Linked DNA regions of Piscinibacter gummiphilus. The protein of the gene in region 1 interacts with the protein of each later gene in a pairwise test. Links are inferred from orthologs where the notes say so. Each region holds a gene or a part of one and is shown on either strand. Other genes may lie near its edges.

Region 1 (14,854 bases):
ACGCGGCGCGGTTCGGGTCGTAGTAGTGGGCCGCGCAGTAGTGCACGTCGGCCGTCAGCCACACGGTGTTGCGCACCCGGCGGCGCTGGATGAAGGTCAGCAGCTCGGCGATCTCGAGTTCGCGGCCGCGGGCCGGGCCGTTGTCGCCGTTGGCGATGGCCTCCCACTTCGCGTTGCCCGCCGCGTCCTTGCCGTCGGGCACGTGCAGGCCCACGGGCATGTCGGCCGCGATCACCTTCCACGTGGCGTTCGAGCGGGCCAGCTCGCGCTTGAGCCAGTCGAGCTGCTCGCGGCCCAGGAACGCGGTGTCGTCGCCCGGCTGCTGCTGCAGGTTGGCGGAGTTGGGGCCGCGGTACGAGCGCATGTCGAGCACGAACACGTCGAGCAGCGGGCCGTGGGACACCTTGCGGTACACGCGCTGCGATTCGCGCGCGTCGAACGGGCGCATCGGCGCGTAGTCGAGGAAGGCGCGGGTGCCGCGGGCGGTGAGCAGCGGCACGCTCTTGACGGTGTAGCGGGCGTCGGCCGACAGGTCCTTCGAGTCCGACCAGTTGTTCGTCACCTCGTGGTCGTCCCACTGCCAGATCTGCGGCACCTCGGCGTTGAAGCGGCGCATGTTCTCGTCGAGCAGGTTGTAGCGGTAGCGGCCGCGGTACTCGTCGAGGGTCTCGGCCACCTTCGAGACCTCGGGGGTCACGAGGTTGGTCCACAGCCGGCCGTTCTCGGCCGTGACCGACGCGGCGATGGGGCCGTCGGCGTAGATGGTGTCGCCGCTGTGCAGGAAGAAGTCGGGGCGGCGCTGGCGCATCGCCTCGTAGATCTTCATGCCGCCGAAGCCGGGGTTGATGCCCCAGCCCTGGCCGGCCGTGTCGCCGCCCCACACGAAACGCACGTCGCGGGCGCGCGGGCGGTGGCGGCCGTTCGTGTCGTCGCCCTGCAGCGGGGCCACGGTGAAGCGGCCGGTGACCGGCGCGCTGAGCGAGCGGGCGCTGTCGAGGCCCTGGAAGGTCACGCGCACGAACACCTCGCGGCCTTCTGGCAGGTTGGCGAGGTCCTGCCGGGCGATGAAGTCGGCGCCCTCGAGGGCGTGCGGGCCCGTGATGCGGCGGGCGTTCGTGAACCGCTCGTCGAACGCGACGTCGACCAGCATGCGGGCGGGCCGGTCGGCGCGCGACCACACCATGACCGAGCCGCCGAGCGGGTCGCCGAGCTGCAGGCCCTGCGCGGCCACCGGGCGTTCCGCGTCGGACGCGATCACGGCGGGCGCCTGCTGGGCCGCGGCCCAGGACGGCAGCAGCAGGCCGGTGGCGGCCTGCAGGACGGTGCGGCGGGTGGGCGAGGCGTTGTCGTCTTCGCGGAAGGACATGGCGGGCTCCGGCGTGAGGGGTGGATGGGAGGCCCCATGCTCCGAGGCCCCCATGACGTCCGGATGAACAACAGCCGGCTGTTACCCATGCCGTCCGTGCCGTTTCCAGAATGGGGCCCTGCCGCCGCATGGTGCGGGGGCACGAGACAGGAGAGATTCGATGGGCAAGAAGATCCTGATGCTGGCCGGTGACTACGCCGAGGACTACGAGACCATGGTGCCGTTCCAGGCGCTGCTGGCCGTGGGACACACGGTGCACGCGGTGTGTCCCGACAAGAAGGCCGGCGATTTCGTCCACACGGCGATCCACGATTTCGAGGGCGCGCAGACCTACTCCGAGAAGCCGGGCCACCGCTTCGTGCTGAACGCCACCTTCGCCGACGTGAAGGCCGAGGACTACGACGCGCTGGTGATCCCGGGCGGCCGCGCGCCCGAGTACCTGCGCATGAACAAGGCCGTGCTGGCCATCGTCCAGCACTTCTCGCGCGCTGACAAGCCCATCGCCGCCGTGTGCCATGGCGCCCAGCTGCTGGCCGCCGCGGGCACCATCCGCGGCAAGAAGGTCTCGGCCTACCCGGCCTGCGCGGCCGAGGTGGAACTGGCCGGCGCGACCTACGCCGACATCCCGGTGGACCAGGCCGTGACCGACGGCAAGCTCGTCACCGCCCCGGCATGGCCGGCCCATCCCGCGTGGATCGGCCAGTTCCTCGCGGTGCTCGGCACCACCATCACGCACTGATCGATCGACAGGGGAATTCCCCCAATCGCGGCACGGGCTCCGGAAGGTCCAAGATGTCGTCTTGGCCGAACCCGGAGTCTTCCATGTGCGAGATCTTCATCAGCGCGAGCCCCGAGAGCTACGAGTCGCGCACCCGCTCCGTGCGGCTGCACGGCGTGGTCACCAGCCTGCGCCTCGAGAACCTCTACTGGGACGTGCTGGGCGAGATCGGCGAGCGCGACGGCATGACCGTCACGCAGCTGCTGGAGCGCCTGTACGACGAACTGGCGTCGTCGCGCGGCGAAGCGGTGGGCAACTTCGCGTCGTTCCTGCGGGTGAGTGCGCTGCGGTACATGGCGCTGCAGGCGCACCAGCGCATTCCCACGGACGTGAACGTGCCCATCCGGTCGCTGGATGCGCGCGAGGTGCTGGCCGACTGGCAGGACGTCCGCGAATCCGCGGCCGCCTGACTCAGTGCGCCTTGTCCCAGTTGGGGCCGACTCCCACCTCGGCCAGCAACGGCACCTTCAGTGACGCCACGCCGGCCATCAGGCGTGGCACCTCCGCCTTCGCCCAGTCGAGTTCGGCGTCGGGCACCACCAGCACCAGTTCGTCGTGCACCTGCATCACCATGCGGGTGGCCCGGCCCTGCTGGTCCAGTTCGCCCTGCACCGCGATCATCGCGAGCTTGATCAGGTCGGCCGCCGTGCCCTGCATCGGCGCGTTGATGGCCGCGCGTTCGGCTCCCGAGCGGCGCGGGCCGTTCGGGCTGTTGATCTCGGGCAGCCACAGGCGGCGGCCGAACACGGTCTCGACGTAGCCGCGTTCCTTGGCGGCGGCACGGGTCTCGTCCATGTAGCGCTTCACGCCGGGGTAGCGCGCGAAGTAGCGGTCGATGTACGCGGTGGCCGCGGCCCGCTCGATGCCGAGGTTGCTCGCGAGGCCGAAGGCGCTCATGCCGTAGATCAGGCCGAAGTTGATGACCTTCGCGTAGCGGCGCTGTTCGCTCGTGACCTCGGCGGGCGCTGCGCCGAAGATCTCGCCGGCGGTGGCGCGGTGGACGTCCATGCCCTCGGCGAAGGCACGCAGCAGGTTCGTGTCGTCGCTGATGTGCGCCATGATGCGCAGTTCGATCTGCGAGTAGTCGGCGCTCAGGATCGAGTGGCCCGCCGGGGCGATGAACGCCTCGCGCACGCGCCGGCCCTCGGCCGTGCGGATCGGGATGTTCTGCAGGTTCGGGTCGTTGCTGGAGAGCCGCCCCGTCACCGCCACGGCCTGCGCGTAGTTCGTGTGCACGCGGCCGGTGTCGGGGTTGACCATCAGCGGCAGCTTGTCGGTGTACGTGCCCTTGAGCTTGGCGAGGCTGCGGTGCTCCAGCAGCTTGGCCGGCAGCGGGTAGTCCTCGGCGAGCTTCTCCAGCACCTCCTCGTCGGTGCTGGGCGCGCCGCTCATGGTCTTCTTGATGACCGGCAGGCCCAGCTTGTTGAAGAGGATCTCGCCGATCTGCTTCGGCGAGCCCATGTTGAACGGCTGGCCCGCGAGTTCGTGCGCCTCCTGTTCCAGCTGCATCATGCGTTCGCCGAGCTGCTGGCTCTGCTGGGCCAGCACGGCGGGATCGATCAGCACGCCGTTGCGCTCGATGCGCTGCAGCACGCCCGACACGGGCATCTCGATGGACTCGTAGACGTAGCGCAGTTGCGGCTCGGCCTCCAGGCGCGGCCACAGCGTCTGGTGCACCTGCAGCGTCATCTCGCTGTCCTCGCCCGAGTACAGCGTGGCGCGTTCGACGTCCACCTGCGAGAACGGGATCTGCTTCGCGCCCTTGCCACACACGTCCTCGTAGCTCAGGCCCGCGCGGCCGAGGTGGCGCGACGCGAGGCTCTCGAGGCTGTGCGGCTTGTGCGCCTCGAGCACGTAGCTCTGCAGCATGGTGTCGTGCCGGAAGCCCTTCGCGGTGATGCCGTGGTTCGCGAACACCTGCACGTCGTACTTGATGTTCTGGCCCACCTTGACGTTGGACTCGTCCTCCAGCCACGGCTTCAGGCGCGCGATCACCTCGTCGAACGGCAGCTGTTCGGGTGCGCCGGCGTAGTCGTGGCGCAGCGGCACGTAGGCGGCCACGCCCGGTTCGGTGGCGAACGACACGCCCACGATGCGCGCGCGCATCGGGTCGAGCGAGTCCGTCTCGGTGTCCACGGCCGAGATGGGGGCGGCGCGCAGGCGCTCGATCCAGCCGTCGAGCACGCCGAAGTCGATCACGGTCTCGTAGCGCTTCTCGAGCGCGGGACCCTCGGGCACCGGCGGGTCGGCGAACAGGTCGCCGGTGGCCGGCTGCCCTGCCCCGCCATTCACGGCCACGCTGCCGCGCGCCATCGAGGCCTCGAGGCTCTTGAGCAGGGTCTTGAAGCCATAGCGCTTGTAGAACTCGAGCAGGCCTTCCTGGTTCACCGGGCCGAGGGCCAGGGACTGGAAGTCGGGCCAGTCGGGCACGTGGCCGCTCAGGTCGCAGTCGTTGACGATGGTGATCAGGCGGCGGCCCTGCGGCAGCCAGTCGAGCGCGCGGCGCAGGTTCTCGCCCGCCACGCCCTTCATCGTGGCCGCGGCGGCCATCACGCCCTCGAGCGAGCCGTGTTCGGCGATCCACTTGGCCGCGGTCTTCGGGCCCACCTTGTCGACGCCGGGCACGTTGTCGACCGCGTCGCCGATCAGCGTGAGGTAGTCGATGATGCGCTCGGGCGGCACACCGAACTTCGCGGCCACGCCGGCGATGTCGAGCGACTCGTTGCTCATCGTGTTGATCAGGCTGACCCGGTCGTTGACGAGCTGGGCCATGTCCTTGTCGCCCGTGGAGATCAGCACGTTCAGGTTCTGCTTCGCCGCCACGCACGACAGCGTGCCGATGGCGTCGTCGGCCTCGATGCCCGGCACCGACAGCACGGGCCAGCCGAGCAGCCGCACCACCTCGTGGATGGGCTCGATCTGCTTGGCCAGGTCTTCCGGCATGGGCGGGCGGTTCGCCTTGTACTGGTCGTACCAGGTGTTGCGGAAGGTGTCGCCCTTGGCATCGAAGATGCAGGCGCCCAGGCGCGCCGGGTACTGCTCGCGCAGCAGCCGCATCATGCCCACCATGCCGTGCAGCGCCCCGGTGGGGAAGCCGTCGGGGCCGCGGAGGTCGGGCAGCGCGTGGTACGCGCGGTACAGGTAGCTGGAGCCGTCCACGAGCAGCAGCAAACCGGGATCGTCGGCGGGGGTCGGGGCTTGGTTTTCGGCGTTCATCGGGCGATTGTCGGGGATGCCGGGCGAGCCTGCCTACAATGGAGGGATGAAGCGCCCCGCCCTCCTCCTGATCACCCTGACGGTGCTGGCCGCCGGCGGCGCCCGCGCGGCCGACGCGCCCGCGCCGGCCCCGGCCGAACCGCCCCAGAAACCCGAGCCGGTGGTGGAGTACACCATCATCGAGGACGACGGCGCGCGCATCGACGAGCTGAAGGTGCGGGGCGAGGCCCAGGCGGTCTCGGTGCGCCCGAAGGGCCCCCTCAAGAGCCCGTACGAAATCGTGATGTCCAAGCGGGGCAGTTCGGGTGGAGCGGTCGGCCAGCGCGTCTGGCACGTGCTGTCGTTCTGATGGCCGTCTTCACCGAAGTCGGCTTCGACGCCGCCGCCTCGCTCGCCGACCACCTCGGCATCGGTCCGCTGACCGAGCTCAAGGGCATCGCCTCGGGCATCGAGAACACCAACTACTTCGCCGACACCGCGAAGGGCCGGTACGTGCTCACGCTGTTCGAGCGCCTGACCGCCGAGCAGCTGCCGTTCTACCTGCACCTGATGAAACACCTCGCGGTCAAGGGCATCCCGGTGCCCGAACCGCAGGCCGACGCCAGCGGCGAGATCCTCCACGCGCTGTGCGGCAAGCCGGCGTCCGTGGTCAACCGCCTGGTGGGCGGCCACCAGCTCGCCCCCGACGTGATCCACTGCGAACAGGTGGGCATGATGCTCGCCCGCATGCACCTGGCCGGCGGCGACTACCCCCGCCACCAGCCCAACTTGCGCGGCCTGGACTGGTGGACCGAGACGGTGCCCGTCGTGCTGCCGCACCTGACGCCCGAGCAGGCCGAGCTGATCTCCTCCGAACTCGCGTTCCAGCAGCACCTGGCCGGCACGCCCGCCTACGCGTCGCTGCCGCGCGGCCCGGTGCACGCCGACCTGTTCCGTGACAACGTCATGTTCGACGGCCACCGGCTCACCGGCTTCTTCGACTTCTACTTCGCCGGCATCGACACCTTCCTGTTCGACATCGCGGTGTGCCTGAACGACTGGTGCATCGACCTCGACACGGGACGGATGGAAACCGAGCGCGCCGCCGCATTCGTTGCCGCCTACCACCGCGAACGGGAACTCTCGGGCAGCGAACGGCGTCTGATGCCCGCGCTGCTGCGGGCCGGCGCGCTGCGGTTCTGGATCTCCCGCCTCTGGGACTTCCACCTGCCGCGCGACGCGTCCATGCTCAAGCCGCACGACCCCACCCACTTCGAACGGGTGCTCCGCCAGCGGATCGACGATCCCTGGCACCCCGGCCTGACCACCTGATCGTTTCCTGATCGTTCCCTTCCCATGCCCGTCGAGATGAAGCTGCAGCACGTCCCCGCCTCCCGCGGGGCGATGTGGGTGCGCCAGGGGTTCCGCGCGTTCGCGCTGCGGCCGCTGGCGTTCATGGCCCTGTTGTTCACCTACACGTTCGCCAGCCTGCTGCTGTTCCAGCTGCCGTGGATCGGGCTCGTCGCCCTCGCCTGCCCGCCGCTGCTCGCGCTCGTCTTCATGATCGGCACCCAGCTCGCGCTGAACGGCCGCATCCCCACGCCCGCACTCTTCGCCGCGCCGTTCCGCGTGAGCCGCGCCCAGAGCTTCGCGCTGGCCAAGCTCGGGGTGCTGTTCCTGCTGCTGTCGGTCGGTGTGGTGCTCCTCGGCCACTGGGCCGACGGTGGCAGCCTGGTCCGTGCGATGGGGCTGATGTCCCGCCAGGACAATCCCGCCGCGCAGAAGGAGCTGGCCGAGCTGTTCGTCTCGCCCCAGCTGCAGTTCGGCGTGCTGCTGCGCTTCGGCCTGATCGCGTTCCTGATGCTGCTGTTCGCGCACGCGTCGGCCCTCGTGCACTGGGGCGCCCACGGCACGGCCAAGTCCCTGTTCTTCAGCACGGTCGCCGTGTGGCGCAACAAGGCGGCCTTCGTCGTGTACGCCGCCACCGGTTTCCTCGTGCAGATGGGGTTCTCGATGCTCACGTCGGTGCTGTTCGCGATCGCCCCGCAGATCGCGAGCCTCGTCATGCTGGTCACGAGCGTCGTGCTCGCCACCGTGTTCTGCACCTCGCTGTTCTTCACCTTCGTCGACAGTTTCGAAGCGTCCATCACCCCGCCTGCGGAGTCCTGACCCCATGAGCACCCCGAGCAAGATCGCCCTCGTCACCGGCGCCGGCACCGGCATCGGCCGCGCCACCAGCCTTGCGCTGCTGCGCGCGGGTTACGCCGTGGCCCTCGCCGGCCGCCGCGCCGAACCGCTGCAGGCCGTCGTCGCCGAGGCGGGTGAACTGGGGGTCCATGCGCTCGCGGTGCCCACCGACGTGGGCGACCCCGACTCGGTCAAGGCGCTGTTCGCAGCCATCGACGCGCGCTTCGGCCGCCTCGACCTGCTCTTCAACAACGCCGGCTCCGGAGCGCCCGCCGTGCCCCTCGACGAACTGCCGTTCGAGACGTGGAAGAAGGTCGTGGACGTGAACCTCACCGGCCCCTTCCTGTGCACGCAGGAAGCCTTCCGCATCATGAAGCGCCAGACGCCGCAGGGCGGGCGCATCATCAACAACGGCTCGATCTCGGCGCATGCGCCGCGGCCGTTCACGGCACCGTACACGTCGACCAAACACGCGATCACGGGCCTCACGAAGGCCACCTCGCTCGACGGCCGCGCCTGGAACATCGCCTGCGGCCAGATCGACATCGGCAACGCCGCCACCGAGATGACCGAACGCATGACCCGCGGCATCCTGCAGGCCAACGGCCAGACGGTGGTCGAGCCGCGCATGGACGTCCAGCACGTGGCCGACGCCATCGTGCACATGGCCGCGCTGCCGCTCGAATCGAACGTGCAGTTCATGACGATCATGGCGACGAAGATGCCGTACATCGGGCGCGGTTGATCGCTGCGCCCGTGCCCAGGGTCCCGGCCTTCGCCGGGACGACCCCGAAGTGAAACGGCCCGCAGGCTTGCGCCTGCGGGCCGTTGTCACGTCAGGAGACGATCAGCTGCCGATGCGGCCGCCGTCGTTCTTCGTGATCGCGATCGTGGCCGAACGCGGACGCGACGTGGCGTTGCCCGCCGTGGCCTGGTAGCCGGCGTTGCCCGGCCAGTGGCTCTTGTACTTCGACGGATCGCCGATGTCGGCCGGCGACAGGCCTTCGCCCGGGTGCTGGATGTTCGCGAACAGCGTCTTGCCGTCCGGCGTTTCCGTGCAGCCGGTGAGTTCGCACTCGACCGGGCCCACGAGGAAGCGCTTCAGCGTCGTGGCGGTAGGCTGCTTGCCGACGAACGTGTCGACCGTGCGCAGCGTGGTGACACCGGTCTTGTCCTTGTAGGTGAGCGTCGTCTTCGCACCGTCGCCGACCACACCCGGAACGCCGACCAGCATCATGCAGTTCGTCGCGTCGGTGTAGGCGCCATCGTCGGTCTGGATCCAGCACAGGCCGGTGTTCTGGCTGAACCAGAGGCCGTCCGGGCTCGAGAAGTCGTTGTCATCGGTCAACGCCGAGATGTTGATCGTCGACAGCTGCGGCTTCTCCGCCACCGTTTCCGGCGTGGCCTGCGCGCCGAACAGATAAACGTCCCACTTGAACGTGAGCGCGGCCGCCTCGCCACCCGTCTCGGCCATGCGGATGATGTGGCCGTTGACGTTGCCGCCCTGGTTCGCGCCGTTCTTCAGGTCATCGTATGCGCGCGGGTTGGCGGCATCGACTTCCTGCGCGGCACCCACCGTGATCGAACGGTTCGAGTTGTTCGTCAGCGTGTAGTAGATCTCGCCCGTGGTCGGGTGCACCGCGCACCACTCCGGACGGTCCATCTTGGTCGCACCGACGGCGTCCGCGGCGAGGCGAGCGTTGACGAGCACGTCGGCCTGGTCGGCGAAAGCGTACGTCGCGTAGCCCGAGATGGCGGCGTTCGCGATGTTCAGTTCGATCCAGGTGCCCGTGCCGTCGGCAGCGAACTTGGCGACGTACAGCTTGCCCGTGTCCAGGTACGCGTCACCGGTGGTGATGCGGTTGGTGGGGTTCGCGTCGGCGGCGTTCCAGGTCTTCGTCGAGACGAACTTGTAGATGTACTCGCCACGCGAGTCGTCGCCCATGTAGACGGCCAGCGGCTTGCTGGCCACGACCTTGCCGAAGGCGGCGCTCTCGTGGGCGAAACGACCGAGGCCCGTGCGCTTCTTGACGGCCACGGCCTTGTCGAACACGTCCATCTCGACGATGTAGCCGAAGCCGTTCAGCTCGTTGCGGTAGTCGTCGGTGCCGTCGGTGCTGGCGCCGGTCTTTCCGATGAAGAAGCGGGCGGCGCGGTCGTCCGTCGCGGCGTCACCGGTGGCGGGCACGGTTTCCCAGCCGTGGCGGCTCGAGGCCGTCTGGTTCACGCCGTAGCGGTTCAGCGAGGCCACGCTCTTGTCGTTGCCGCGGATCGTGTTGTCGGTGGTGTGGCCGGCGCGGCTGCGGGTGAAGTAGCCCGCCCAGTTTTCTTCGCCGGTCAGGAACGTGCCCCAGGGGGTGCGGCCGGTGCCGCAGTTGTTGATGGTGCCGCGGATCTTGGTGCCGTCGACCGAGTACTTCGTCTTCACCAGCGCGTTGCCGCGGACGGGACCGGACAGCTGAAGTTCCGTGAAGGGCGTGACGCGGCGGTTCAGCGCGCCGGCCTGCACGTAGGCCCACTGGCCGTTCGTCTTCTTGACCTCGACGACCGACAGGCCGTGGATGTCGATTTCCTTGAGGGCTTCGCTGGCCGGACGCGGGTTCACCGTGCCGCCGTTGGCGTGCAGGTAGAACGAACGCACGTCGGCGTTGCTCGTGGCCTCGTGGTTCATCGCCAGCAGGCCGCGTTCGGAGTTGTTGGCGTCGGGCGCATTGCCGGTGGCGGCCAGGCCGAAGTACTCCATGCCGTCGTGGTGGTCGCCGGCGCGCTTGTCCATGTCGACGTCGGTGCCGTCGTTCTTGTACGCCGCGACACCCGCGACGATCGGGTCACCCAGCGCGTAGATCGGGGCGGCGGTGTAGCCGACCGGCACGGTGACCTTGTCGTCCCGGCTCTTCGCCACGGCCGCGAAGGCCAGCGAGGTGATGGCCGACGGCGCGGCGGGCACCGGGGTCACCGGCTCGTCGTCGTCGCTGCCGCAGGCGGTGAGGCCCCAGGTGCCGAGCACGGCCGTGGCGGCGGTGCCGACACCCCCGCGCAGCATCGAGCGGCGGCTCAGGCGGGCGTCGAGCACCGTCAGGAAGCTGTCGTTGCCGGAGGTGTTGAGGTCGATGTCGTCGTGGTCGACGGAGAGGTTTTGGACTTCGTTGTTCACTGCAGGGCTCTTTTGTGAAGAAAGATTTCGTACCGCTGCAGGTTAAAAAGCGACCGTGAAGAGTCCGTGACAGTCTCGAGACATTCCTGTCACATCGGTAGCCCGATCGCCCTCCGTCCACCGGCTCATCGCACGCCTCCCGGCGCGCGAACCGGCCCGTTCGTCAATCCACCGGCGTCAGCTTCGCGATGCTCAGCTGGAGCCACTTCATCCCGTGGCGGCCGAAGTTCACCTGGGCGCGGGCGTCCTCGCCCTGCCCTTCGATGGTGAGGATCACGCCCTCGCCGAACTTGTTGTGGAACACCGACTGGCCGGACTTCAGGCCCTGGGCCGTGGTGGTCTTCGGTCCGGCGCTGCTGGCGGTGTTGAGCGTGTTGGGCCGCGGTGCCTGCTGGCCGGCGCCCACGATGCCCGACAGGCCGGAGCCCTTCTGCCAGGCCGACTGGTATTCGCGCGCGAAACCCGAGCCGAAGCCCTGGTTGCGCGGCGTGAGCCAGCGCAGCGTGTTCTCGGGCAGCTCGTCGAAGAAGCGGCTCTTGACGTTGTAGCGGGTCTGGCCGTGCAGCATGCGCGTCTGGCTGAAGCTCAGGTACAGCCGCTTGCGCGCGCGCGTGATGGCCACGTACATCAGCCGGCGCTCCTCCTCGATGCCGTTGATGTCGGCCACGCTCTTCTCGTTCGGGAACAGCCCTTCCTCGAGGCCGGTGATGAACACCGCGTCGAACTCGAGGCCCTTGGCCGCGTGCACGGTCATCAGCTGGATGGCGTCCTGCCCGGCCTGTGCCTGGTTGTCGCCGGCCTCGAGCGAGGCGTGCGTGAGGAAGGCCGCGAGGGGCGACATGATCTCGCCGGTCTCGGCGTCGGGCGTGAGGTCCACGGCGGCCACGGCCACCGGGAGGCCCTCGGCCAACGCGCCGGCGTGTTCGTCCACCGGCAGGGCCACGGCGTCCTTGCCGAAGCCTTCCTGCGTGACGAAGGCCTCCGCGGCGTTGACCAGTTCCTCCAGGTTCTCGAGGCGGTCCTTGCCGTCCTTGTCCGTCGTGTAGAACGTGACGAGGCCCGAGTGGTGCAGCATGTGCTCGATGATCTCGCGCAGCGTGAGGCCGCGCGTGCCCTCGCGCATCGCGTCGATCAGGGCCACGAAGCCCTGCAGGTTCGAGCCGCTCTTGCCGGCCACCGCGCCCACGCTCTGGCTCAGGCTGCGGCCGCTGGTGCGGGCGGCGTCCTGCAGCTGCTCGACGCTGCGCGCACCGATGCCGCGTGCGGGGAAGTTCACCACGCGCAGGAAGCTGGTGTCGTCGTTCGGGTTCTCGATCAGGCGCAGGTAGCTCAGCGCGTGCTTCACCTCGGCGCGTTCGAAGAAGCGCAGGCCGCCGTACACCTTGTACGGCACGCCGGCATTGAACAGCGCGCTTTCCATCACGCGGCTCTGCGCGTTGCTGCGGTACAGCAGCGCGATGTCGCTGCGGTTCACGCCGTCCCGGTGCAGCTGTTTCGCCTCGTCGACGAACCACTGGGCCTCGGCGAAGTCGCTCGTGGCCTCGAACACCCGCACCGGTTCGCCGGGGCCGGCCTCGGTGCTGAGGTTCTTGCCGAGGCGCTTGGAGTTGTGGGCGATCAGTTCGTTGGCCGCGTCGAGGATGTTGCCGAACGAGCGGTAGTTGCGCTCGAGCTTGATGACCTGCTGCACCTTGAACTCGCGTTCGAAGTCGGTCATGTTGCCCACCTGGGCGCCCCGGAACGCGTAGATGCTCTGGTCGTCGTCACCCACCGCGAACACCGCGGTGTGGGGGCCGGCGAACATCTTCAGCCACGCGTACTGAAGCTTGTTGGTGTCCTGGAACTCGTCGACGAGGATGTGGCGGAAGCGGTGCTGGTAGTGGTCGCGCAGCGCGGCGTTGTCGCGCAGGATCTCGTACGTGCGCAGCATCAGCTCGGCGAAGTCGACCACGCCCTCGCGCTGGCACTGGTCTTCATAGGCCTGGTACACCTCGGCGAGCACGCGGCTCTGCGCGTCGTGCACCTCGATGTCGCCCGGGCGCAGGCCCTCTTCCTTGGCGCCGGCGATGGCCCAGGTGATCTGCTTGGGGACGTACCGTTCCTCGTCGAGGTTCATCGCCTTGATCACCCGCTTCACGGCCGACAGCTGGTCGGCCGAGTCGAGGATCTGGAAGCCCTGCGGCAGCCCGGCGAGTTTCCAGTGCGCCCGCAGGAAGCGGTTGCACAGGCCGTGGAACGTGCCGATCCACATGCCCCGCACGGGCATCGGCAGCATCGCGCCCAAGCGGGTGAGCATTTCCTTCGCGGCCTTGTTCGTGAAGGTCACCGCCATCACGCCGCCGGGCGACAGCTGGCCGGTCTGGATGAGCCACGCGATGCGGGTGGTCAGCACCCGGGTCTTGCCCGACCCCGCCCCGGCCAGGATCAGCGCGGGACGCGCCGGGAGCGTGACGGCCGCGAGCTGTTCCGGATTCAGGTTGTGCAGCAGCGGGGACGTCGGATCGGAGGAAACAGGGGAATGCATTCCCGCATTCTATTGAGCCGCGGCTGGCCCGAACGAGGGAGCCAGATCCGTTCCTTTTTGGCTGGACACTCGCCGTTTTTGGGATTATTTTCCCAATTGTGTCCGAAACGCCCACCCTGCCCCGCGCCCTCGAACAGGCGCTGACCCGCCTGTTGCGTCCGCTGTGCCGGCTGATGCTGCGGCACGGCATGTCCTTCGGCGCCTTCCAGGCGGTGGCCAAGCGGACGTACGTCGACGTGGCCATGACCGAGTTCGCCCTGCCCGGCAAGAAGCCGTCGATCTCCCGGGTGTCGATCCTGTCGGGCCTCACCCGCAAGGAGGTGCAGCGGCTGCTCGCCGAACCCGCCGAGGCCGATGCCGTCGGCGCCGAGCGCTACAACCGCGCCTCGCGGGTGCTGACCGGCTGGGTGCGCGACAGCGACTACAACGACCCCCAGGGCCAGCCCCGGGCGTTGCCCGTGGAGGGCGATGCCAGCTTCGCCACGCTGGTGCGCCGCCACAGCGGCGACATGCCGGCGCGGGCGGTGCTCGACGAACTGATGCGGGTGGGCGCGGTGCGCCGCCTCGACGACGCGCGCGTGGCGCTGGTCGCCCGCGCCTACGTGCCGCAGGCGAGCGTCACCGACAAGCTGCACATCCTCGGCACCGATGTGGCCGACCTGATCGGCACCATCGACCACAACCTCGTCCACGGCGCGGCACAACCCCGCTTCCAGCGCAAGGTGCTGTACCACGCCATCCCGGCCGAGGCCGCCCCTGCGTTCCACGCCCTGGCGGCCGCCGAATCGCAGGCCCTGCTGCTGCGCCTCGACCGCTGGCTGGCCGCGCACGACACCGCCTCCCCCACCGATGCGCGCGTGCGCATCGGCCTGGGCATCCATGCCGTCGAGGAGGCCGTGCCGGCCGGCCTCGCGACCGAAAGCCACGCCCCATGAGCCTCCGCGATTTCACACCGGCCGCGCTGGCCGCCTCCCTGCTGCTCACCGCCTGCGGTGGCGGAGGGAACACGGGAGGCGGAGGCGGCATCGGCGGCACGGGCGGCACCATGCGCCTGTCGATCACCGACGCCCCGGCCTGCGGCTACGACACACTGCACGTGACGATCGAGCGCGTGCGCGTCCACCAGAGCGCAAGCGCCGCTGACGGCGACGCCGGCTGGTCCGAGATCGTGCTGTCGCCCGCCCGCCGCATCGACCTGCTCACGCTCACCAACGGCACGCTTGCGGACCTCGGCGAAGTCACGCTGCCCGCAGGGCGCTACACGCAGGTCCGGCTCGTGCTCGCCGACAACGCCGCGGCGGGTGTTCCCGCCAACGCGGTGCGGCCCACCGGCAGCCCCGAGACGGCGCTCACCACGCCGTCGGCCCAGCAGCCGGGCGGCCTCAAGCTCGCCGCGGGCATCGACGTGACCGAGGGCCAGGTGGCGGAAGCGGTGCTCGATTTCGACGCCTGCAAGTCGATCGTGCGCCGGGGCACCGCGGGCCAGTACAACCTGAAGCCGGTCATCTCCGTCATCCCCGTGCGCGCGGGCGGCGGCGACCGCCTGATCTCCAGCCAGCGGGTCACCGGCTACCTCGATCCGTCGATCGCCGCCGGCGCCTCGGTGTCGATGCAGCTCGACGGCGTGCCCGTGAAGGCCACGGTGCCCGA
Region 2 (14,647 bases), 2.2 Mb from region 1 along the record:
AGCGTGCCGGCGAAGCGGTTGTTGTCGATCAGCGGCACCTGCAGCTGGAACACCCAGTGGCCGAAGCCGTTCAGGTACGGGATCGAGTACGTGGGGTAGCGCAGCTGCTGCGTGGCCTCGAAGGTGCGCTCGGGCACGCCCTCGCGGTGGGGCATGGGCAGCGAGCGGTCGAGTTCCTCGGGGCTGCTCTCGACCTGCATGTGCATGTTGGCGCTGGAGTAGCTCGCCTGGCGCCGCAGGTCGGCATCGACCCACATCAGGTGGGTGATCTCGGGGCGCTCGCGTGCGAAGCCGGCCGCCGGCTGCACGAACCCGTCGGGCTTGATGGCGCGCGTGGCGATGTCGCGCGCCATCCGGATCAACTGCTCCTGGCTTTCGATCAGGCGCAGGCGCACCTGTTGTTGGGCGATCTCGGTATCCCGTTTGACGGATTCCTGCTCTCTCTCCAATTCCTCATTGCGGAGGTACCAGAACGCCGAGATGATCGCGGCAAGGAACAGCAGCACGGAGACGAGCGGCCCGAGGGTGGCGTAACGATCCTGGCGGGACGGCGACTGGCGGCGCCACCAGGTGCCGAACAGGCGCTTGGCGAGGTCACTGCCGGGAGTGGGTGGAGCGGGCGGTACTTTCACGGGCTGCATCCGTCGATTATCGAGGCTGCGGGGTGGTCGAACGGTTCGCCACTCCGCATTGCGATACGGAGGGAACCCTTGGTTCCACTGGTGAATTTCACGATAAGAAACGGTTTTGCACAATTTGGGAATTCTTTCGCCTTGTGCGACACTCCGCGCCACCTTGAACCGTGATTAGAGGAGATCGTGATGTCGGCCCTGCCTGAATCCTTCCTTGGCGCCTCGGCGAACGACGCCGACTCGCAGGAAACCCGTGAGTGGCTGGATGCGTTGTCGGCCCTGATCGAGACCGAAGGGGGCGACCGTGCGCACTTCCTGCTCGAACAGCTCATCGACCACGCCCGCCAGGTCGGCATCGACATGCCGTTCTCCGCGACCACGGCGTACGTGAACACCATCCCCGCCGACCAGGAAGAGCGTTGCCCCGGCAACCTCGAGATGGAAGAGCGCCTGCGCGCCTACATGCGCTGGAACGCGATGGCCATGGTGGTGCGCGCGAACCGCCTGCACCCGGCCGACGGCGGCGACCTCGGCGGGCACATCTCGTCGTTCGCCTCGCTGGCCACGATGTTCGGCGCCGGCTTCAACCACTTCTGGCACGGCGCCACCGAAGACCACGGCGGCGACCTGCTCTACATCCAGGGCCACAGCTCCCCCGGCATCTACGCCCGCGCCTTCATGGAAGGCCGCATCACGGAAGAGCAGCTCAACAACTTCCGCCAGGAAGTCGACGGCAAGGGCATCTCGAGCTACCCGCACCCGAAGCTGATGCCCGAGTTCTGGCAGTTCCCGACGGTGTCGATGGGCCTCGGCCCCCTGATGGCCATCTACCAGGCCCGCTTCCTGAAGTACCTGCACGCCCGCGGCATCGCCGACACCTCCAAGCGCAAGGTCTGGGTGTTCTGCGGCGACGGCGAGATGGACGAACCCGAATCGCTCGGCGCCATCGGCCTGGCCGCGCGCGAGAAGCTCGACAACCTGATCTTCGTCGTCAACTGCAACCTGCAGCGCCTCGACGGCCCGGTGCGCGGCAACGGCAAGATCATCCAGGAACTCGAAGGCGAGTTCCGCGGTTCCGGCTGGAACGTCATCAAGCTGCTGTGGGGCAGCTACTGGGACCCGCTGCTCGCCCGCGACAAGGACGAGCTGCTGCGCAAGGTCATGATGGACACGCTCGACGGCGACTACCAGGCCTTCAAGGCCAACGACGGCGCCTTCGTCCGCAAGAACTTCTTCGGCCGCCACCCCAAGCTGCTCGAGATGGTCGCGAAGATGAGCGACGACGACATCTGGCGCCTGAACCGCGGCGGCCATGACCCGCAGAAGGTGTACGCCGCGTACCACCGCGCCGTGAACCACAAGGGCCAGCCCACCGTCCTGCTGATCAAGACCGTCAAGGGCTTCGGCATGGGCAAGATCGGCGAAGGCAAGAACACGGCCCACCAGACCAAGAAGATGGTCGACGAGGACGTGAAGATCTTCCGCGACCGCTTCAACATCCCCATCCCCGACGACAAGATCGCCGAGGTGCCGTTCTACAAGCCGGCCGACGACACGCCCGAGATGCGCTACCTGCACGAGCGCCGCAAGGCCCTCGGCGGCTACCTGCCGCAGCGCCGCCCGAAGGCCGACGAGTCGTTCACCATCCCCGCGCTGGACACGTTCAAGGCCACGCTCGAGCCCACCGCCGAAGGCCGCGAGATCTCGACGACCCAGGCCTACGTGCGCTTCCTGACGCAGCTGCTGCGCGACAAGGACCTCGGCCCCCGCACGGTGCCCATCCTGGTCGACGAAGCCCGCACGTTCGGCATGGAAGGCCTCTTCCGCCAGATCGGCATCTACAACCCGCAGGGCCAGCTCTACACCCCGGTCGACAAGGACCAGGTGATGTACTACCGCGAGGACAAGGCCGGCCAGATCCTGCAGGAAGGCATCAACGAGGCCGGCGGCATGAGCAGCTGGATCGCCGCGGCCACGTCGTACGCGACGAACAACCGCGTGATGATCCCGTTCTACGTCTACTACTCGATGTTCGGGTTCCAGCGCATCGGCGACCTGGCCTGGGCCGCGGGCGACATGCAGGCGCGCGGCTTCCTGCTGGGCGGCACGTCGGGCCGCACCACGCTGAACGGCGAAGGCCTGCAGCACGAGGACGGCCACAGCCACATCCTCGCCGGCACGATCCCGAACTGCATCAGCTACGACCCGACCTTCGCGCACGAAGTGGGCGTGATCCTGCACCATGGCCTGAAGCGCATGGTGGAGAAGCAGGAGAACGTGTTCTTCTACCTGACGCTGCTCAACGAGAACTACGCGATGCCGGGCCTGACCGCCGGCACCGAAGAGCAGATCATCAAGGGCATGTACCTGCTGCAGGCCGGCGCGAAGAAGACGCCGCGCGTGAACCTGCTCGGCAGCGGCACCATCCTGCGCGAATCCATCGCCGCCAAGGAGATGCTCGAGAAGGAATGGGGCGTGGCCGCCAACGTGTGGAGCTGCCCGAGTTTCAACGAACTGGCCCGCGACGGCCAGGACTGCGAACGCTGGAACCTGCTGCACCCCACCGACACGCCGCGCGTGCCGTTCGTCGCGCAGCAGCTCGAGCCGCATGCCGGCCCGGTGATCGCGTCCACCGACTACATGAAGTCGTACGCCGACCAGATCCGCGCGTTCCTGCCGAAGGGCCGCACGTTCAAGGTCCTCGGCACCGACGGCTTCGGCCGCAGCGACTTCCGCAGCAAGCTGCGTGAGCACTTCGAGGTCAACCGCCACTACATCGTGGTCGCGGCGCTCAAGGCCCTGTCCGAGGAGGGCACGGTGCCCGCCGCGAAGGTGGCCGAGGCGATCAAGAAGTACGACATCAAGGCCGACAAGATCAATCCGCTGTACGCCTGAACAAGAAGACCCGGAGAAACGACATGGCATTGGTCGAAGTCAAGGTTCCCGACATTGGGGACTTCAAGGAAGTCGAAGTCATCGAGCTGCTGGTCAAGGCGGGGGACACCATCAAGGTGGACCAGTCGCTGGTGACCGTGGAGAGCGACAAGGCGTCGATGGAGATCCCGTCGAGCACCGCCGGCGTGATCAAGGAACTGCGCGTGAAGATCGGCGACAAGGTCGCCGAGGGCTCGATCGTGCTGGTGCTGGAAGCGGCAGGTGGTGCCGCCGCCCCGGCTCCGGCACCCGCCGCAGCCGCTCCGGCGCCCGCACCCGCTCAAGCCGCCGCACCCGCACCGGCCCCCGCCGCCGCCGGTGGCAGCCGCACCATCGAGCTGGTGGTGCCGGACATCGGTGACAGCAAGGACGTCTCGGTGATCGAGGTGTTCATCAAGGTGGGCGACACGCTGAAGGCCGAGCAGAGCGTGATCACCGTCGAGAGCGACAAGGCCTCGATGGAGATCCCGTCGTCGCACGCCGGGGTGGTCAAGGAACTCAAGATCAAGCTCGGCGACAAGGTCAGCCAGGGCTCGGTGCTGGCCACGCTGGAAGTGGCCGGTGGTGCCCCCGCTGCGGCTGCCGCGGCGCCGGCGCCTGCCGCCGCCTCGGTGCCGGCCGCCGCACCGGAAACCCCGTCGACCCCGGTGGTCGAACGTGTCGTGCCCACGGCCGCGCTGCCCGCCGCCGAACCGCCGCCGGCCACCGGCCGCCTGCCGCACGCGTCGCCCAGCATCCGCAAGCTCGCCCGTGAACTGGGCGTTCCGCTGGCGGAAGTGCGTGGCTCGGGCCTGAAGGGCCGCATCACCCACGCCGACGTGCAGAACTTCGTCAAGGGCGTGATGGACGGCAGCGTGCGCACGCAGGCCCAGGGGAAGGCGCCCGCCGCCGCGGCCGCCGCCGGCGGTGGCGCGTTCCCGGGGCTGCTGCCCTGGCCGCAGGTCGACTTCACGAAGTTCGGCCCGGTCGAGCGCAAGGACCTGTCGCGCATCAAGAAGATCTCGGGCGCGAACCTGCACCGCAACTGGGTCGTGATCCCGCACGTGACGAACCACGACGATGCGGACATCACCGAACTCGAAGCCTTCCGCGTCCAGCTGAACAAGGAGAACGAGAAGTCGGGCGTGAAGGTCACGATGCTCGCGTTCCTGATCAAGGCCATGGTCGCCGCGCTGAAGAAGTTCCCCGACTTCAACGCCTCGCTCGACGGCGAGCAGATCGTGCTGAAGCAGTACTACCACATCGGCTTCGCGGCGGACACGCCGAACGGCCTCGTGGTGCCGGTGCTCAAGGACGCCGACAAGAAGGGCGTGATCCAGATCTCCCAGGAGATGAACGCCCTGGCCGCGAAGGCCCGCGACGGCAAGCTGACCCCGGCCGACATGAGCGGCGGCTGCATCTCGATCTCGTCGCTCGGCGGCATCGGTGGCCGCTACTTCACGCCGATCATCAACGCCCCGGAAGTGGCAATCCTCGGCGTGTGCCGCTCGACGACCGAGCCGGTGTGGGACGGCAAGGCCTTCCAGCCGCGCCTGATGCTGCCGCTCAGCCTGAGCTGGGACCACCGCGTGATCGACGGCGCTTCGGCGGCCCGCTTCAACGCGTACCTCGCGCAGATCCTCGGCGACTTCCGCCGCGTGCTGCTCTAAGCCCCACCTTCACGGAAAGAGAACCATGTCGCTCATCGACATCAAGGTGCCGGACATCGGCGACTCCAAGGACGTGGCCGTCATCGAGCTGCTGGTCAAGCCCGGTGACACCATCAAGGCCGAGCAATCGCTGATCACTGTCGAGAGCGACAAGGCCTCGATGGAGATCCCCGCGACACACGCGGGCGTGGTCAAGGAGCTGAAGGTCAAGCTCGGCGACAAGGTCAGCGAAGGGTCGCTGATCCTGACGCTCGAAGCCAGCGGTGCGGCCGCCCCGGCGCCTGCGCCTGCGCCGGCTCCCGCGCCGGCCGCAGCCGCCCCTGCACCGGCCCCCGCGGCAGCGCCCGTCGCGGCCTCGTCGTTCGGCGGCACCGCCGATGTCGAGTGCGACGTGCTGGTGCTGGGCGCCGGCCCCGGCGGCTACTCCGCCGCGTTCCGCGCCGCCGACCTCGGGCAGAAGGTGGTGCTCGTCGAGCGCTACAAGACGCTCGGCGGCGTGTGCCTGAACGTGGGCTGCATCCCGTCCAAGGCGCTGCTGCACGTGGCCGCCGTGATGGACGAGGCCAAGCACTTCGACGCGCTGGGCGTGGCGTTCGAGGCCCCGAAGGTGGACCTCGACAAGCTGCGCACGCACAAGGAGAAGGTGGTGGGCAAGCTCACCAACGGCCTGAACGCGATGGCGAAGATGCGCAAGGTCACGGTGATCCAGGGCGACGGCGAGTTCGCCGACCCGTACCACCTCGCGGTGACCACGGCCGACGGCAAGAAGGTCGTCAAGTTCAAGAACGCCATCATCGCGGCGGGCTCCGAGGCCGTGAAGCTGCCGTTCCTGCCGAAGGACGACCCGCGCGTGGTGACGTCCACCGGCGCGCTGCAGCTGCGCCAGCTGCCCAAGCGCATGCTGGTGATCGGCGGCGGCATCATCGGCCTCGAGATGGGCACGGTGTACAGCAGCCTCGGCGCGCGCCTCGACGTGGTCGAGATGATGGACCAGCTGATGCTGGGTGCCGACCGCGACATGGTCAAGGTGTGGCAGAAGATGAACGCGCCGCGCTTCGACAACATCATGCTGAAGACGAAGACCGTCGGGGCCGAGGCCACGAAGGACGGCATCAAGGTCACGTTCGAAGGCGAGGGCGCTCCGAAGGAGCCTCAGCTGTACGACCTCGTGCTGCAGGCCGTGGGCCGCGTGCCCAACGGCAAGCGCATCGGTGCCGAGAAGGCCGGCGTGGCCGTGGGCGACCGCGGCTTCATCACGGTCGACAAGCAGATGCGCACCAACGTGCCGCACATCTTCGCCATCGGCGACATCGTGGGCCAGCCCATGCTCGCCCACAAGGCGGTGCACGAAGGCCACGTGGCGGCGGAAGTCGCGGCCGGCCACAAGGCCGAGTTCGACGCCCGCGTGATCCCGAGCGTCGCCTACACCGACCCCGAGGTGGCGTGGGTGGGCGTGACGGAGGACGAGGCGAAGGCCAAGGGCCTGAAGATCAAGAAGGGCGTGCTGCCCTGGAACGCGTCGGGCCGCGCCATCGCGAACACGCGCGACGAGGGCTTCACGAAGCTGATCTTCGACGAGGAAACGCACCGCATCATCGGCGGCGGCATCGTCGGCACGCATGCCGGGGACCTGATCTCGGAAGTGGCGCTGGCCATCGAGATGGGCGCCGACGCGGTGGACATCGGCAAGACGATCCACCCGCACCCGACGCTCGGCGAGAGCGTGGGCCTCGCCGCGGAAGCGGCCGAGGGCGAGTGCACGGACCTGCCGCCGGTCAAGCGCTGATCTGATCGTGTGATCGGACCAAAGGCCCGCGCCGTGAGGTGCGGGCCTTTTTGTTTCCGCTTTCAGCGGGTGCCGAACTGGATGCCGTGCAGCTTGGCGAAGAGCCCGTTCTTCTGGAGCAACTCGGCCTGCGTGCCTTGTTCGACGACCCGGCCCGCCTCCAGCACCACCACCTTGTCGGCGTTGGCGATGGTGGACAGCCGGTGCGCGATGACGATGCTGGTGCGGTCGCGCATCAGGTTGTCCATCGCCTGCTGGATCAGGCGTTCCGACTCCGAATCGAGGGCCGACGTGGCCTCGTCGAGGATGATGATGGGCGCGTCCTTGTAGATCGCGCGGGCGATCGCGAGGCGCTGGCGCTGGCCGCCCGACAGCTTCGTGCCGTTGTGGCCCACCAGGGTGTCCAGCCCCTCCGGCAGGCCGTCGACCAGCTCGAGGAGGTTGCTCGCCTGCAGCGCGGCGCGCACGCGCGCCGGATCGGGGGTCTCGCTGCTCAGGCAGACGTTGTCCCGGACCGTGCCGTTGAGCAGCACCACGTCCTGGCTCACGAGCGCGATCTGCGAGCGCAGCGAGGCGAGGCTCCAGTCCTTGAGCGGCACGCCGTCGAGCGAGATCGTGCCGGTGGACGGTTCGATGAAACGGGGCAGCAGGTTGATGAGCGTGGTCTTGCCCGCGCCGGACGGCCCCACGAGGGCCACGGTGCTGCCTTGGGGCACGTCGAGGTCGATGTCGGTGAGGGCGGCCGGTGCATCCGCTGCGCCGTAGCGGACGCCGACGCCGCGGAAGGTCAGGTGGCCGGCGGTGCGGTCCACCGCATGGGTGCCACCCGACTCGGCCTGGCTTGTGTGGATCAGATCCTGCCCGCGTTCCAGTGCGGCCAGGCCGCGCGTGACGGCGCTCGACACGTCGGTGAGCCGGCGGATGGGCGTGGCGATGCCGATGGCCGTGGTGATGAAGGCGACGAAGGTGCCCATGCTGCCGCCGGTCTGGCTGTTCTGCCACAGCGCCACCGCGATGATGATGGCGAGCGCCATGGCGGTGAACAGCTGGATCAGCGGCGTCACCGTGGCCGACGCCGCGGTCGACTTGAGCATCAGGCGGAAGAGCGAACGGCTTTCGGTCTCGAACCGCTCGGCCTGCGGCCGCTGGACGCCGTGCAGCCGCACCACGCGCCACGCAAGCACGTTTTCCTCGACCACGTAGCCCAGCCGGTCCACCGCGGTCTGCGAGGACAGCGTGATGCGCCGCATGCGCCGGCTGAAGTAGCGCATGGTGATGGCGAGCACCGGTGCCAGTGCGAGGATGACGGCGGTGAGCTGCCAGTTCAGCAGCAGCAGCGTGATGAGCAGCGCGACGACTGTGAACGAATCCTTCAGGAGGGTCTGGAGGGCGCTCACCAACTGGGCGATCCCGTTGATCGCCTCGTAGACCACGGTGTTCGTGAGGCTGCTGCCCGTGCGCTCGCCGAACAGCGCACCGTCGGACTGGAGCACGCGCTCGAACAGGCGACGCCGCAGGGCCAGGGCACCGCGGTTGGCGGTCCAGGCGAGCGAGTAGTCGACGATGAACCCGGCGATGCCCCGCACCAGGAAGATGACGATCAGCAGGATGGGAATGGCCCAGTACGGGGGCGGCATCAGGTCGGGCAGCCAGGGGATCGGCGGCTTCTTGAGGCCGCCGTCGACCAGCGGCACCATCAGCCAGGCGAGGGCGCTCTCGCAGGCCGCGGAGATCGCGGCGCCGAGGCCGCCCAGGGCCACGGCCCACAGGGTGCCTCGGAAATAGGGTTTCAGCGCGGCAAGGCGCTGAGACAAGGTGGACATCGGCGTTCGCGTGTGGACTTCGTGCAGAGAACGCGAATCTAACCGGTCTTGGGGCCGATGCGGCGCGGATCGTGGTGGCGATGCCGCGCCGCCGGGGGTCAGCGGCCCGATTCCCGCAGGATCAGCCACTTCCCATCGATCAGGCGCCACGTCAGCACCTTGTCGGTGATGTCGGTGAGCTGGTTCGAGCGGAACGTCTGGCGGAAGCGGGTCTCGACCGTGGTGGCGTCGATGGCCGTGGCCACGGGGTTGGCGATCAGCACCGCGATCTCGCCCGGACGGGCCAGCACCGCGCGCCGCTGGGCGCGCCAGCGGTCGATCGAGCTGCCTTCCGGCATGAACGTGGGCGCATAGAACGCGAGGTAGGCGTTGATGTCGCGGGCCTGCCAGGCGGCGGCCCACTCGGTCACGCGCTGCAGCGGCACCGCGGTGGCGGCGGTGGCCGTGGTGCCGGTGGGCGCGGACGCCGCCGGCAGCACGGGCGAGGGCGGAGTGGCTGCGGCGGCGCGCTGGCGCAGCGCGGTCGAGTCCATCGTCATCGTGGCCACGGCCTCGGCCGGGCAGCGGCCCGGGGCGTCGTTGCCGGCGTTCCAGCCTTCGGCGTCGTCCGGGGCCGGCGGGGCGGCGTCGCGGCCCACGCCCAGGCGGCCGATCAGCTGGTTCGTGGCGGCGTGCGTGCGCAGGTAGGCGATGCTCAGGTCGTACTCGGCGTTCACGTACGAGCGCTGGGCGGTGTAGACCTCGTTCTCCGAGTTCAGCAGGTCGAGCAGGCTGCGCTGCCCGATGTTGAACTGCTGGTGGTACGCGTCGCGCGCCTTGGTGATGGCGAGCGTGTTGCGGTCGAGGTAGACGAGCTGGTCGACGAGCTTGCGCGTGTCGTTGTAGGCGATGGCCACGGTCTGGCGCACGTCGCGGCAAGCCTTGTCGCGCAGGTCGGTGGCCTGGCTCACGAGGTTGGTCTGCTGGCGCACGCGGGCGCGGTCGGCGCCGCCGTTGAAGAGGTTCCAGTTCAGCACGACCTCGGCGGTGGAGTCGTTGCGCTGGTTCGCCACGCCGTCGAAGTTCTTGCCGGCGCCGGAGCGCAGGCGGGCCTCGACGCGGGGCTGGAACGCGCTCTCGCGCACCGACACCAGCTGCTCGGCCGAGCGCAGGTTCTCGATGCTGGCGCTGATGGCCGGGCTGCGGCGGATGGCCTCGTTGGCGGCATCGTTCGCGTTGCCGGGCAGGCCGTTCTTGAACGTCTCGGCGGGCAGCGGCAGTGCGGCCGGCGGCACCTCGCCCACGAGGCGCTGGTAGCGCGACGACACGTCGTACAGGTTCGAGATCTCGGTGTTCAGGTTGGACTCGGCGAGCGCCACGCGGGCGGCGGCCTGTTCCAGGTCCACGCCGCGGCCGACACCGGCCTTGAAGCGCGACTGGATCTGGTTGTAGGCGGTCTGGTGCTGGACGAAGTTCTCTTCGGCCAGCTGCACGAGCTTGCGGAAGCGCAGCACGTCGTAGTACGCGCGGGCGGCCTCGAGGGCGGTCTGCTCGGTGATGTCCACCACCTCGAAGTAGCGGGCGAGGCGTTCGTGGCCCAGGCGGCCCACGTCGTTTTTCGTGGCGAGGCCGTCCCACAGCAGCTGCGACAGCGTCAGCGAGGCGCCGGCCCGGTTGATCGACTGGGTCTCGGGGTTGCGGTTGTCGATGCGGTCGCGGTCGCGGCCACCGCTCGCGCTCAGGTCGAGGCGGGGGTAGTAGCCGGCGCGGGCGATGTCGACGGCGTCGGCGGAGGCGCGGTAGGCGTTGAAGCGGGCAGTGACCTCGGGGTTGGCATTGATCGCCTTCTGGACGGCGGCCTTCAGGGCAGCCTGGTCGTCGGCCTGCGCGAGCGCGGTGCCGGCGAATGCCAGGGTGAGGGCGGAAAGCAGGGCCGTTTTTCTTTGGTACATCTCGATCCTAGAGTCAATGGCGTTGTCCCCGGTGCACGAATGCAAGCCTCGCTGTAGGGACGAGGTCGAGTTTAGTGATCGGCCGTCCGGCCATGTTCCCCGCGGATGAAGGTCTGCCCGGCAGGAATTCACGCTCGGGCGCTTTGGTTGGCGCGCACTTTCTATCACAGGGCCCTCATGATGCTCAAGCGAGGGGCCGCTTTGGACGACAACCCCGAGGGGGACTGCCCCCAGGAACACCCGTGCACCTTCCCCGAACCCACTTTGCGAAAGACGGAGCGCGCCACCTGGCGCGGAACGTCGCGGCGTGGTGCCGCCGTCTGGTCGTGGTGGTGCTGGCCGCGGGGCTGTTCGCGCCGTCCGTGGCGTTGCGGGCCTGGGACGTGGAACGCATGGCGGCGGCCGCGCGCAAGGCCGGGCCGAACGCGGTGGCCGGCGTGACGGCGCTGCAGCAGACCCTGGCCGCCGCCGCGGCGCTGGACGAGCCGGGCCGGCTGCAGGCCGTGAACCAGTTCTTCAACCGGCGCATCGTGTTCCGGGATGATGCGGCCGTGTGGGGACAGGTGGACTACTGGGCGAGCCCCATCGAGACCCTGAACCAGGGCCAGGGCGACTGCGAGGACTTCGCCATCGCCAAGTACTTTTCCCTGCTGGCCCTCGGCGTGCCGGTGAACCGCCTGCGGCTCGTGTACGTCCGCGCCCAGATCGGCGGGGCCCAGGGCGTGGTCCAGGCCCACATGGTGCTGGCCTACCATCCGAGTCCGGAGGCCGAGCCGCTGATCCTCGACAACCTGATCGGCGAGATCCGCCCGGCCTCGCGCCGTCCGGACCTGGCGCCGGTTTTCAGTTTCAATGGCGATGGGTTGTGGCAGGGTGTGGGCACCCAGACGGCGGGCGACCCCGTGGCCCGGCTGTCGCGCTGGCGGGAAGTGCTTGCGAAGGCGCGGGCGGAAGGTTTTCAATGAACGACGTACGAACGAGCGGGACGAACGGACCGATGATCGACAGGGAGCGCGCATGTCGCTGATACGCCAAATCTGGTTGCTGATGTTCGGCACCGTGCTGCTCGCCTTCCTGGGCAGCGTCACGGTGGCGGTGGAGTCGGGCCGCAACTACCTCGAGACGCAGCTGCAGCTCAAGAACTCGGACAACGCGACCTCGCTGGCCCTCGCCCTGTCGCAGCAGAAGGGTGACCAGGAGCTGATGGACCTGATGATGTCCGCCCAGTTCGACACCGGCTTCTACCGGCGCGTGCGCCTGGTCGGTGCCGACGGCAAGGTGAAGTTCGTGCGCGAGGCCACCGTGGGCCCGGCCAAGGCCCCGGCGTGGTTCGCCGACGTGGTGCCCATCGAGTCGCGCCCCGGGCTCGCCCAGGTGTCGGACGGCTGGCGTGCCCTCGGCCAGGTCGAGGTGGAGAGCCAGTCGGCCTTCGCGGTCGACGAGCTGTGGCGCAGCAGCGTGCGCTCGGCGCTCGCGCTCGCCGTGGTGGGACTGATCGCCGGCGCCCTCGGCACGCTGGTCGTGCGCCGCATCCGCAAACCCATCGACAGCACCGTGGGCCAGGCCCAGGCGCTGGTCAAGGGCGAGTTCGTCACGGTGGAGGCCCCCAACGTGCCCGAGCTGCAGCGGCTCACGCTCGCGATGAACACGATGGTCGAACGCCTGCGCGTGGCCTTCCAGACCCAGGCCGCCCAGCTCGACGCGCTGCACCGGCAGGCCAACTGCGACACGCTCACCGGCCTGTCGAACCGCGCCCACTTCCTGGGCCAGCTGGGCGCCGCGCTGCAGCGCGAGGATGGCACGGCCGATGGCGGCCTCGTGCTGCTGCGCGTGCTGGACCTCGCCGGCATCAACCGCACGCTGGGCCACGCCGCGGCCGACCGCATGATCACCACCATCGCCCAGGCGCTGCGGCCGTACACCGAGCGCGTCGAGGGCTGTTTCCTCGGCCGCCTCAACGGGTCCGACTTCGCGCTGTGCCTGCCCGTGCCCAACGTGGCCCGCGAGACCGCGCAGGCCCTGGCCGACGCGCTGCGCCTCGTGCTGCCGTCGATCGGCGCGGGGGCGTCGGTGGCGGTGGGCGCGGTGGAGCTGCGCCGCGACATGACCCTCGCCGAGGTGATGGGCGCGGCCGACGGCGCGCTGGCCCGAGCCGAAAGCGTGGGTGCGTTCGCGGTGGAACTCGCGAGCGAAGCCTCGCCCGCCATCGCGCTGCTGGGCGAGGGCGCCTGGCGCCAGCGCATCCGGGAGGCGCTGGTGCACGACCGGGTGCGGCTCGTCTCGTTCCCGGTGGTCGACAGCCGCATGCAGACCATCCACCTCGAATGCCCGCTGCGCATGCAGCTCGAGGCCGGCGGCACCTTCGAGGCCGCGGCCCGCTGGCTGCCGCTGGCGGTGCGCAGCCGCCTGACGGTGGACGTGGACGAACGCGCACTGGCGCTCGCGCTGATGGACGCGACCCGCGACGGCCAGTCGCGGTGCGTGAACCTGTCGCCGTCGTCGCTGACCGACAGCAGCTTCGCCCCGCGCCTGCGGGCGCTGCTGTGGGCCGCGCCGCGTGCCGCCCGCCTGATCTGGCTCGAGGTGGCCGAAACCGCCGCGGTCGATCACTTCCACCTGCTGCAGGAGCTCAGCCGCCAGCTGCGCCCGATCGGCGTGCGCATCGGCCTCGAACACGCTGGCGCCCGCCTGGGGCAGATCCCGCGCCTCTTCGAGGCCGGGCTCGACTACGTGAAGCTCGATGCGTCCATCGTGCGCGACATCGGCACCGACGAGAACCGCGCGACGTTCGTGCGGGGCACGGTGACGCTGCTGCACGGGTTGTCGTTGCAGGTGTTCGCGGAAGGGGTCAGCGACGAGCTGGACCTGCAGCGGTTGTGGGAATGCGGTGTCGATGGGGCGACCGGCCCCCACATCAGCGCAAAGCTCTGATCCCCTGACCGCACGGTCATCCCGGCGAACGCCGGGATCCACCGTGGCCGCTGCGCACATGCAGGCAGTGGGCCCCGGCGTCCGCCGGGGTGACCGCGAGCAGGGGGCGAGCTCGCGAAGCGAGCAATGCCCCGAAGCGACCGCGCGCTCGCGGAGAGGCGAGCGCAGCGACGCCGACCCATCAAGCCACCCGCGAGCCCGGGTCCCCCGGGCGACCCGGGGCGCCCCTCGGGGGCAGGAGGCGCCAGCCGACTGGGGGGCTCAATTCCCGTCCACGATGAGCTTGGACTTGTTCAGCAGGTCCTGGATGATCTGCTGGTCCGTGTTCAACGCCCCACCCACCGTCAGGTCCACGCCGCTCAGCTTGATGGCCTGGTCCACGGCGCCGGCGTTGTAGCCGCCCGAGAACCCGCCCGTCGTGCTGATCTGGATCGTCGTGGTGTTGCCCGACGTCTCGAAGTGCAGGTAGTTGGTGAGGTTGCCGGTGGCCGCGCCGAGCGACGTTTCGCCCTGCAGCAGGTCGCGCAGGTCGAGCACGTCGCCACCGGCGGAGGCCGCGGCGTTGTTGAAGTCGGTCACCGTGTCGACGGCCGGGGCACCCTTGACGCCCTGGTCCGCGAACTCCCAGCGGAAGACGTCGGAGTCGGCGCCGCCCGTGAGGAAGTCGTTGCCCTTGCCGCCCACCAGGATGTCCTTGCCGTTGCCGCCGTCGAGCGTGTCGTTGCCTTCGCCGCCGCGCAGGATGTCGTTGCCGTCGTTCCCGTTGAGGATGTCGTTGCCGAGACCGCCCTCGAGGATGTCGTGGCCCGCACCGCCGTGGAGCGTGTCGTTGCCGGCGCCGCCCTGGATGTGGTCGTTGGCTGCGGTGCCCGTGATGGTTTCGCTGGCGTCCGTCCCGAACAGGTTGTTTGAGATCACGTTGAGCGTGAGCGTCGAACTGCTGCTCTGGTTGTCGGTGTCG

What was found.
Region 2: the proteins of A4W93_RS20625 (region 1) and lpdA interact in binary tests that used the Escherichia coli proteins (3 or more experiments, as listed by UniProt). The link is inferred for Piscinibacter gummiphilus from one-to-one orthologs.

Annotation. Positions count from the first base shown.
Region 1 is NZ_CP015118.1:4,537,064-4,551,917, forward strand. What follows is about bases 10,525-13,596. They hold A4W93_RS20625 (UvrD-helicase domain-containing protein), read right to left. Parts: upstream 13,205-13,596; coding sequence 10,844-13,204; downstream 10,525-10,843. Other genes in these bases: A4W93_RS20620 (PhoX family protein), read right to left, coding at 10,525-10,680; A4W93_RS20630 (DUF6502 family protein), read left to right, coding at 13,303-13,596. In the rest of the region: A4W93_RS20580 (alkaline phosphatase D family protein), read right to left, coding at 1-1,366; A4W93_RS20585 (DJ-1/PfpI family protein), read left to right, coding at 1,527-2,105; A4W93_RS20590 (ribbon-helix-helix domain-containing protein), read left to right, coding at 2,189-2,554; polA (DNA polymerase I), read right to left, coding at 2,556-5,360; A4W93_RS20600 (hypothetical protein), read left to right, coding at 5,407-5,709; A4W93_RS20605 (homoserine kinase), read left to right, coding at 5,709-6,671; A4W93_RS20610 (BPSS1780 family membrane protein), read left to right, coding at 6,696-7,508; A4W93_RS20615 (SDR family oxidoreductase), read left to right, coding at 7,513-8,271; more of A4W93_RS20620, read right to left, coding at 8,374-10,524; more of A4W93_RS20630, read left to right, coding at 13,597-14,139; A4W93_RS20635 (DUF4382 domain-containing protein), read left to right, coding at 14,136-14,854. UniProt on the Escherichia coli protein: A helicase with DNA-dependent ATPase activity. Unwinds DNA duplexes with 3'-5' polarity. Translocates on single-stranded DNA with 3'-5' polarity. Initiates unwinding more efficiently from a nicked substrate than double-stranded DNA.
Region 2 is NZ_CP015118.1:2,300,371-2,315,017, forward strand. What follows is about bases 4,756-7,620. They hold lpdA (dihydrolipoyl dehydrogenase), read left to right. Parts: upstream 4,756-5,240; coding sequence 5,241-7,001; downstream 7,002-7,620. Other genes in these bases: aceF (dihydrolipoyllysine-residue acetyltransferase), read left to right, coding at 4,756-5,215; msbA (lipid A export permease/ATP-binding protein MsbA), read right to left, coding at 7,064-7,620. In the rest of the region: A4W93_RS10460 (PAS domain S-box protein), read right to left, coding at 1-641; aceE (pyruvate dehydrogenase (acetyl-transferring), homodimeric type), read left to right, coding at 822-3,527; more of aceF, read left to right, coding at 3,551-4,755; more of msbA, read right to left, coding at 7,621-8,824; A4W93_RS10485 (TolC family outer membrane protein), read right to left, coding at 8,923-10,755; A4W93_RS10490 (transglutaminase-like cysteine peptidase), read left to right, coding at 10,998-11,720; A4W93_RS10495 (EAL domain-containing protein), read left to right, coding at 11,773-13,686; A4W93_RS10500 (immunoglobulin-like domain-containing protein), read right to left, coding at 13,948-14,647. UniProt on the Escherichia coli protein: Lipoamide dehydrogenase is a component of the glycine cleavage system as well as of the alpha-ketoacid dehydrogenase complexes.